2 linked regions of the Streptantibioticus cattleyicolor NRRL 8057 = DSM 46488 genome follow. The protein of the gene in region 1 binds, or shares a complex with, the protein of each later gene. Links are inferred from orthologs where the notes say so. Each region holds a gene or a part of one and is shown on either strand. Other genes may lie near its edges. The genes, in order: pcrA and uvrB.

Region 1 (3,419 bases):
ATGGTGGCCAGGGCGGCCGAGGTGATCCCGATCGCGGCCCGCGGCCCGGCGCCGGCGAGCGTTCGGGACAGGGGCGTACGGGGCTTGCGGTGCGACGCCAACGCGGGCGCTCCTTCCGTGGACCGCCTACCGGGTTAGCTGTCGGGTTCGGGCTTCGGAAGGCCGCCCTACGGCCCTCGCGCACGGTTACGCGCCGGCCGATTCACCCCAAGTCCTGCGTGTGGTTCCCCGGTTCCGGCCACGCCGGACTCAGCGGAGGCGTACCGTCTCGACGCCTTCGCCGAGTTGGGGACGGCCGCCTGATCGAGCACGCTAGCGAACGCGTGTGGCTGATGTGAAGGCCGGGACGTGATTTCTCCGAAACCGTTCTGTGATCTTTGGCACCCGGCCCACCGCCGCCTCCGGCCGGACCCACGGAGCGGGCCCGCGCTGTCGGTGCCGCCGCATAGACTCGTACGACGATGAGCAGCCTCTTCGACGACAGCTTCCTGGCCGACCTCGGACCCGCCGGCGAGGAGCCCCCGCCACCGCCGGACCCGGAGCACGAGCACGCGCCGGAAGAGCTGCCGGACGACCTGTTCGGCGGCAGGTACGACGCGCCCCTGCCCCGGGACGCCCACTACCGCGACGGGGCGCCGCGCCCGGTGGTCGACCCGGCCACGCTGCTGGAGGGCCTCAACGAGCAGCAGCGCGCCGCCGTCGTCCACTCCGGCTCCCCGCTGCTCATCGTCGCCGGGGCCGGCTCGGGCAAGACCCGGGTGCTCACCCACCGCATCGCCCACCTGCTGGCCGCCCGCCATGTCCACCCGGGCCAGATCCTGGCGATCACCTTCACCAACAAGGCCGCCGGGGAGATGAAGGAGCGCGTCGAGCAGCTCGTCGGCCCCCGGTCGGCCGCGATGTGGGTCTCCACGTTCCACAGCGCGTGCGTGCGCATCCTGCGCCGCGAGGGCAGGAAGCTCGGCTTCACCTCCAGCTTCTCGATCTACGACGCCGCCGACTCGCGGCGGCTGATGGCGCTGGTCTGCCGCGATCTCGACCTGGACCCCAAGCAGTTCCCGCCCAAGTCGTTCAGCGCCCAGGTCTCCAACCTCAAGAACGAGCTGATCGACGAGGAGACCTTCGCCGCCCGCGCGGAGAACCCGTTCGAGAAGAAGCTGGCCGAGGCGTACGCGCTCTACCAGGCGCGGCTGCGCGAGGCCAACGCCCTCGACTTCGACGACATCATCATGACCACCGTCCACCTGCTCCAGGCGTTCCCGGACGTCGCCGAGCACTACCGCCGCCGCTTCCGGCACGTGCTGGTGGACGAGTACCAGGACACCAACCACGCGCAGTACACGCTCGTACGCGAACTGGTGGGCCCCGCCTCCGGCACCGCCACCGGCGAGGGCCCCCGCGAGGGCGACGGCCCGGCCGAACTGTGCGTGGTGGGCGACGCCGACCAGTCGATCTACGCCTTCCGCGGCGCCACCATCCGCAACATCCTCCAGTTCGAGGAGGACTACCCGACGGCGACGACGATCCTGCTGGAGCAGAACTACCGCTCCTCGCAGACGATCCTGTCCGCCGCCAACGCGGTGATCGAGCGCAACACCGGCCGCCGCCCGAAGAACCTGTGGACCGAGGCCGGCGACGGCCCGCGGATCACCGGCTACGTCGCCGACACCGAACACGACGAGGCGCAGTTCGTCGCCGAGGAGATCGACCGGCTCACCGACGCCGGCGACGCCCGCCCCGGCGACGTGGCGGTCTTCTACCGCACCAACGCCCAGTCCCGGGTCTTCGAGGAGATCTTCATCCGCGTCGGCCTGCCCTACAAGGTCGTCGGCGGGGTGCGCTTCTACGAGCGCAAGGAGGTCCGCGACATCCTGGCCTACCTGCGGGTGCTGGCCAACCCGGAGGACGCGGTCTCGCTGCGCCGGATTCTGAACGTGCCCAAGCGCGGCATCGGCGACCGCGCCGAGGCGATGATCGAGGCGCTCGGGCTGCGCGAGAAGATCACCTTCCCGCAGGCGCTGCGCCGGGTGGACGACGCCTACGGCATGGCGGCCCGCTCCGCCAACGCCGTCCGCCGGTTCAACGAGCTGATGGACGAGTTGCGTACCGTCGCCGAGTCCGGCACCGGCCCGGCCACCGTCCTCGAAGCCGTCCTGGAGCGCACCGGCTACCTCGCCGAACTCCAGGCGTCCAGCGACCCGCAGGACGAGACCCGGGTGGAGAACCTCCAGGAACTCGCGGCGGTGGCCCTGGAGTTCGAGCAGGAGCAGCCCGAGGGGGGCCTCGCGGACTTCCTGGAGCAGGTCGCGCTGGTGGCCGACTCCGACCAGATCCCGGACGAGGACGAGGGCGAGGGCAACGGCGTGATCACGCTGATGACCCTGCACACCGCCAAGGGCCTGGAGTTCCCGGTGGTCTTCCTGACCGGCATGGAGGACGGCGTCTTCCCGCACATGCGCGCGCTCGGCCAGACCAAGGAGCTGGAGGAGGAGCGCCGCCTCGCCTACGTGGGCATCACCCGGGCCCGCGAGCGGCTGTACGTGACGCGGTCGGCGATGCGCAGCGCCTGGGGCCAGCCCTCGTACAACCCGCCGTCGCGCTTCCTGGAGGAGATCCCGGAGAAGCTGCTCCACTGGAAGCGCACCGGCGGCTCGACGCCCTCGGCCCTGGTCTCCAGCGCCTCCTCGGTGCTCGGCTCCGGCCGGGGCGGCGGCGCCAAGGCGGGCCCCTCCGGCTTCGCCACCCGCCGGGCCAAGGAGCGGCCGGTGGTCGCGCTCTCGGTGGGCGACCGGGTCACCCACGACACCTTCGGCCTGGGCACCGTGGTCTCCGTCAAGGGCAGCGGTGACAACGCCGAGGCGACGGTGGACTTCGGCGAGGAGAAGCCGAAGCGGCTGCTGCTGCGGTACGCGCCGGTGGAGAAGCTGTAGCGGCGCCGCCTCAGCGCGGGTCGATGCCGTGCTCCAGCAGCCAGGGCAGCGGGTCCACCGGGGCGCCGCCGCCCGGCCGCACCTCGAAGTGCAGATGCGGGCCCGTGGTGTTGCCGGTGTTGCCGGAGTAGGCGATGACCGTCCCGGCCTGCACCCGTCCGCCCCGGATGCGGGTGCCCGACAGGTGGCAGTACCAGGTCTCGGTGCCGTCGGGCGCCGTCACCATGGCCATGTTGCCGTAGGCCGGGTTCCACTGGGTGCGCACGGTGCCGTCGGTGACGGCCATGACGGGGGTGCCCTCGGAGACCGGGAAGTCGATCCCGGTGTGCACCGACATCCAGTGCTCGCCGGACTGGCCGAAGTAGGCGCTCAGCCCGCGCTGGGTGACCGGCAGCGCGAACTTGGGGCGCAGCGCCTCCTTGCGCCTGGCTTCCTCCTCCTTGCGCTTGGCCTCGGCGGCCTGCCGCTGCTTGAGGTCGAGCCGCTGCT
Region 2 (3,216 bases), 2.7 Mb from region 1 along the record:
TGGTCTCGTCGACCAGCCGGCAGAACGCGTTCCGGACCTCCTCGAAGGTCTGCCCGGTGAAGGAGTTGACGGTGAAGACGATCTGGTCGACGTGGACCGGAACGCGCTCCAGGTCCACCAGGATCGCCTCGTCGTCGCCGCCCTGGCCCGCCCCGCCGACCAGGTTGTCGCCGGTGTGGCGCACCGAACCGTCCTCGCTGATCAGCTGGCGGAACCAGACCATGTCGACCCGCTGCTTGTCCGCGAAGAGCACCGCCGAGGCGTCGAGGTCTATCTCCCGGGTGCGGCGGCCGAAGAGCCCGCGGCGCGGCGCCGCCTGCCAGCCGAGCCCCATGCGGACCGCGGTCAGCGTCCCCCCACCGCTCTTGACCAGGCTGACCTGCTGGCCCTTGGACAAGTTCACCGTCACGGGCGTTCCCCTCCGTCCGTTCGCGCGGGCCACCGCGCCGTTCCCCGCCGGATCGGTCGTTCCGGCCGCCCGGCCGCCCCTCGCGGGACGACCGGTCTCCTCGCACCCTACGCACCTCGTCCCGACGGCGGCAGGCCGGACCGGCTTTGTGGCGATCCCGCGACATCCGCGGCAGCGCCCGGCCGAGGGGACGAAGGGGGTGAAAGGGCCGATGGCCCCGCGGGTCAGGCGATCCCGGCCTCCCTCATCTGACGCAGCTCCTTCTTCAGCTCGCCCAACTCGTCCCGGAGGCGGGCGGCCACCTCGAACTGGAGCTCCGCGGCGGCGGTGTGCATCTGCTGCGTCAACTCCTCGATGAGATCGGTGAGTTCGTCGGCGGCCAGGCTCTTGCCCGACCGCTTCCCGGCGGACTTGGCCGACAGCCCCGGCACCGGCGACTTGCCGCGCGAGCGCTGGCGGCCGGAACCGAGCAGCTCCTCGGTGTCGGCGTCCTCCCGGGCGAAGGAGTCGAGGATCCCGGCGATCTTCTTCCGCAGCGGCTGCGGGTCGATGCCGTTCTCCTCGTTGTACGCGATCTGCTTCTGGCGCCGCCGGTTGGTCTCGTCGATGGCGCGTTCCATACCCGGGGTGATCTTGTCCGCGTACATGTGGACCTGGCCGGAGACGTTGCGCGCGGCGCGGCCGATCGTCTGGATCAGGGAGGTGCCCGAGCGCAGGAAGCCCTCCTTGTCGGCGTCGAGGATGGCGACCAGGGAGACCTCGGGCAGGTCGAGCCCCTCACGCAGCAGGTTGATGCCGACGAGCACGTCGAACTCGCCCGCCCGCAGGTCGCGCAGGAGCTCCACCCGGCGCAGGGTGTCGATGTCGCTGTGCAGATAGCGGACCTGGATGCCGAGCTCCAGCATGTAGTCGGTGAGGTCCTCGGCCATCTTCTTGGTGAGCGTGGTCACCAGCACCCGCTCGTCGCGTTCGGCGCGCAGCCGGATCTCGTGCACCAGGTCGTCGATCTGGCCCTCGGTCGGCTTGACGATCACCTCGGGGTCGATCAGCCCGGTCGGGCGGATGATCTGCTCGACCACGCCGTCGGAGCGGGAGAGCTCGTACGGGCCCGGGGTGGCCGACAGGTAGACGGTCTGGTCGACGCGCTCCAGGAACTCCTCCCACTTCAGCGGGCGGTTGTCGAGCGCGGACGGCAGCCGGAAGCCGTGGTCGATCAGGGTGCGCTTGCGCGAGGCGTCCCCCTCGTACATCGCGCCGATCTGCGGCACGGTGACGTGCGACTCGTCGATGACCAGCAGGAAGTCGTCGGGGAAGTAGTCGAGGAGGGTGTTGGGCGCCGTGCCGGCCTCGCGGCCGTCGATGTGCCGCGAGTAGTTCTCGATGCCGGAGCAGGTGCCGATCTGGCGCATCATCTCGATGTCGTAGGTGGTGCGCATGCGCAGCCGCTGGGCCTCCAGCAGCTTGCCCTGCTTCTCCAGCCTGGCCAGCGTGGTCTCCAGCTCGGACTCGATGCCGGCGATCGCCCGTTCCATCCGCTCGGGGCCGGCCACGTAGTGGGTGGCCGGGAAGACGTACAGCTCCTGGTCCTCGGTGATCACCTCGCCGGTGAGGGGGTGGAGGGTGGAGAGCGCCTCGATCTCGTCCCCGAACATCTCGATGCGCACCGCGAGCTCCTCGTAGACCGGGAAGATCTCGATGGTGTCGCCGCGCACCCGGAAGGTGCCCCGGGTGAACGCCAGGTCGTTGCGGGTGTACTGGATGTCGACGAACCGGCGCAGCAGCTGGTCGCGGTCGATCTCGTCGCCCACCTTCAGCGGCACCATGCGGTCGACGTACTCCTGCGGCGTGCCCAGGCCGTAGATGCACGAGACGGAGGCGACGACCACCACGTCACGCCGGGTGAGCAGGGAGTTGGTCGCGGAGTGCCGCAGCCGCTCGACCTCCTCGTTGATCGAGGAGTCCTTCTCGATGTAGGTGTCCGTCTGCGGGACGTACGCCTCCGGCTGGTAGTAGTCGTAGTAGGAGACGAAGTACTCGACCGCGTTGTTCGGCAGCAGCTCCCGGAACTCGTTGGCGAGCTGCGCGGCGAGCGTCTTGTTGGGCGCCATGACGAGCGTGGGGCGCTGGAGCTTCTCGATCATCCACGCCGTCGTGGCGGACTTGCCGGTGCCGGTGGCACCCAGCAGCACGACGTCCTTCTCGCCCGCCCGCACCCTGCGCTCCAGCTCGGCGATGGCCGCCGGCTGGTCACCGCTGGGCTGGTAAGGGCTGACGACCTGGAAGGGCGCCACCTTGCGTTCGATGTCTGATACGGGCCGCATGGAACCCACCGTACGACCCGCCACTGACAAAGGGCGCGCGCCGGCCCGGCGGCCTCCTCGGCGGCGGGGCGTTGTCAGTGGCCGCTCCTAGGGTTCGTCGGTGTGGGGGGCGGCTGCTGGGGCCGTCCGGGAAGGGGTTGTGCGGTGTCGGTGTCCACGACGTACCTGGAGCTGTCGGAGAACGGCGGCGGGGCGCACAAGTTCTACGAGGTGACGGTGGAGGGCGTGGCCGTCACGGTGCGCTACGGGCGGATCGGGGCCGCCGGGCAGGTGCAGCGTTCCACGTTCCCGAGCGAGCAGAAGGCGCAGGCCGCGGCGGCGAAGAAGATCGGCGAGAAGGTGCGCAAGGGGTACGCGCCGGCGGTGCCGGGGCAGCGGGCGGCCCGGCCGGTCACCCGGCGCCAGGTGGCCTCGGCGCCGTCGACGGCCCGGGCGGTCGCCCCGGTGCTGTGGCGGTTCCGCACCGGTGCCTCGGCGTTCGGCATA

What was found.
Region 2: the proteins of pcrA (region 1) and uvrB are in contact, whole or in part, in a crystal structure (PDB 7EGT), measured with the Thermus thermophilus proteins. The link is inferred for Streptantibioticus cattleyicolor NRRL 8057 = DSM 46488 from one-to-one orthologs. Residues at the interface, in WP_096412145.1 of Thermus thermophilus: His654, Arg656, Phe657, Gln666, Asp668, Glu669, Lys680, Arg681, Leu682, Ser683, Lys685, Tyr686, Ala687; in WP_096411307.1 of Thermus thermophilus: Glu23, Leu25, Arg26, Asp27, Gly28, Glu29, Arg30, Phe31, Arg55, Glu326, Asp327, Phe328, Glu379, Ser382, Gln383, His398, Gly400, Arg401.

Annotation. Positions count from the first base shown.
Region 1 is NC_017586.1:3,962,090-3,965,508, forward strand. What follows is about bases 89-3,195. They hold pcrA (DNA helicase PcrA), read left to right. Parts: upstream 89-461; coding sequence 462-2,930; downstream 2,931-3,195. Other genes in these bases: SCATT_RS17430 (C40 family peptidase), read right to left, coding at 89-101. In the rest of the region: more of SCATT_RS17430, read right to left, coding at 1-88. UniProt on the Escherichia coli protein: A helicase with DNA-dependent ATPase activity. Unwinds DNA duplexes with 3'-5' polarity. Translocates on single-stranded DNA with 3'-5' polarity. Initiates unwinding more efficiently from a nicked substrate than double-stranded DNA.
Region 2 is NC_017586.1:1,214,008-1,217,223, forward strand. The notes cover bases 183-3,086. They hold uvrB (excinuclease ABC subunit UvrB), read right to left. Parts: upstream 2,731-3,086; coding sequence 634-2,730; downstream 183-633. Other genes in these bases: SCATT_RS05145 (TerD family protein), read right to left, coding at 183-409; SCATT_RS05155 (WGR domain-containing protein), read left to right, coding at 2,875-3,086. In the rest of the region: more of SCATT_RS05145, read right to left, coding at 1-182; more of SCATT_RS05155, read left to right, coding at 3,087-3,216. UniProt on the Escherichia coli protein: The UvrABC repair system catalyzes the recognition and processing of DNA lesions. A damage recognition complex composed of 2 UvrA and 2 UvrB subunits scans DNA for abnormalities.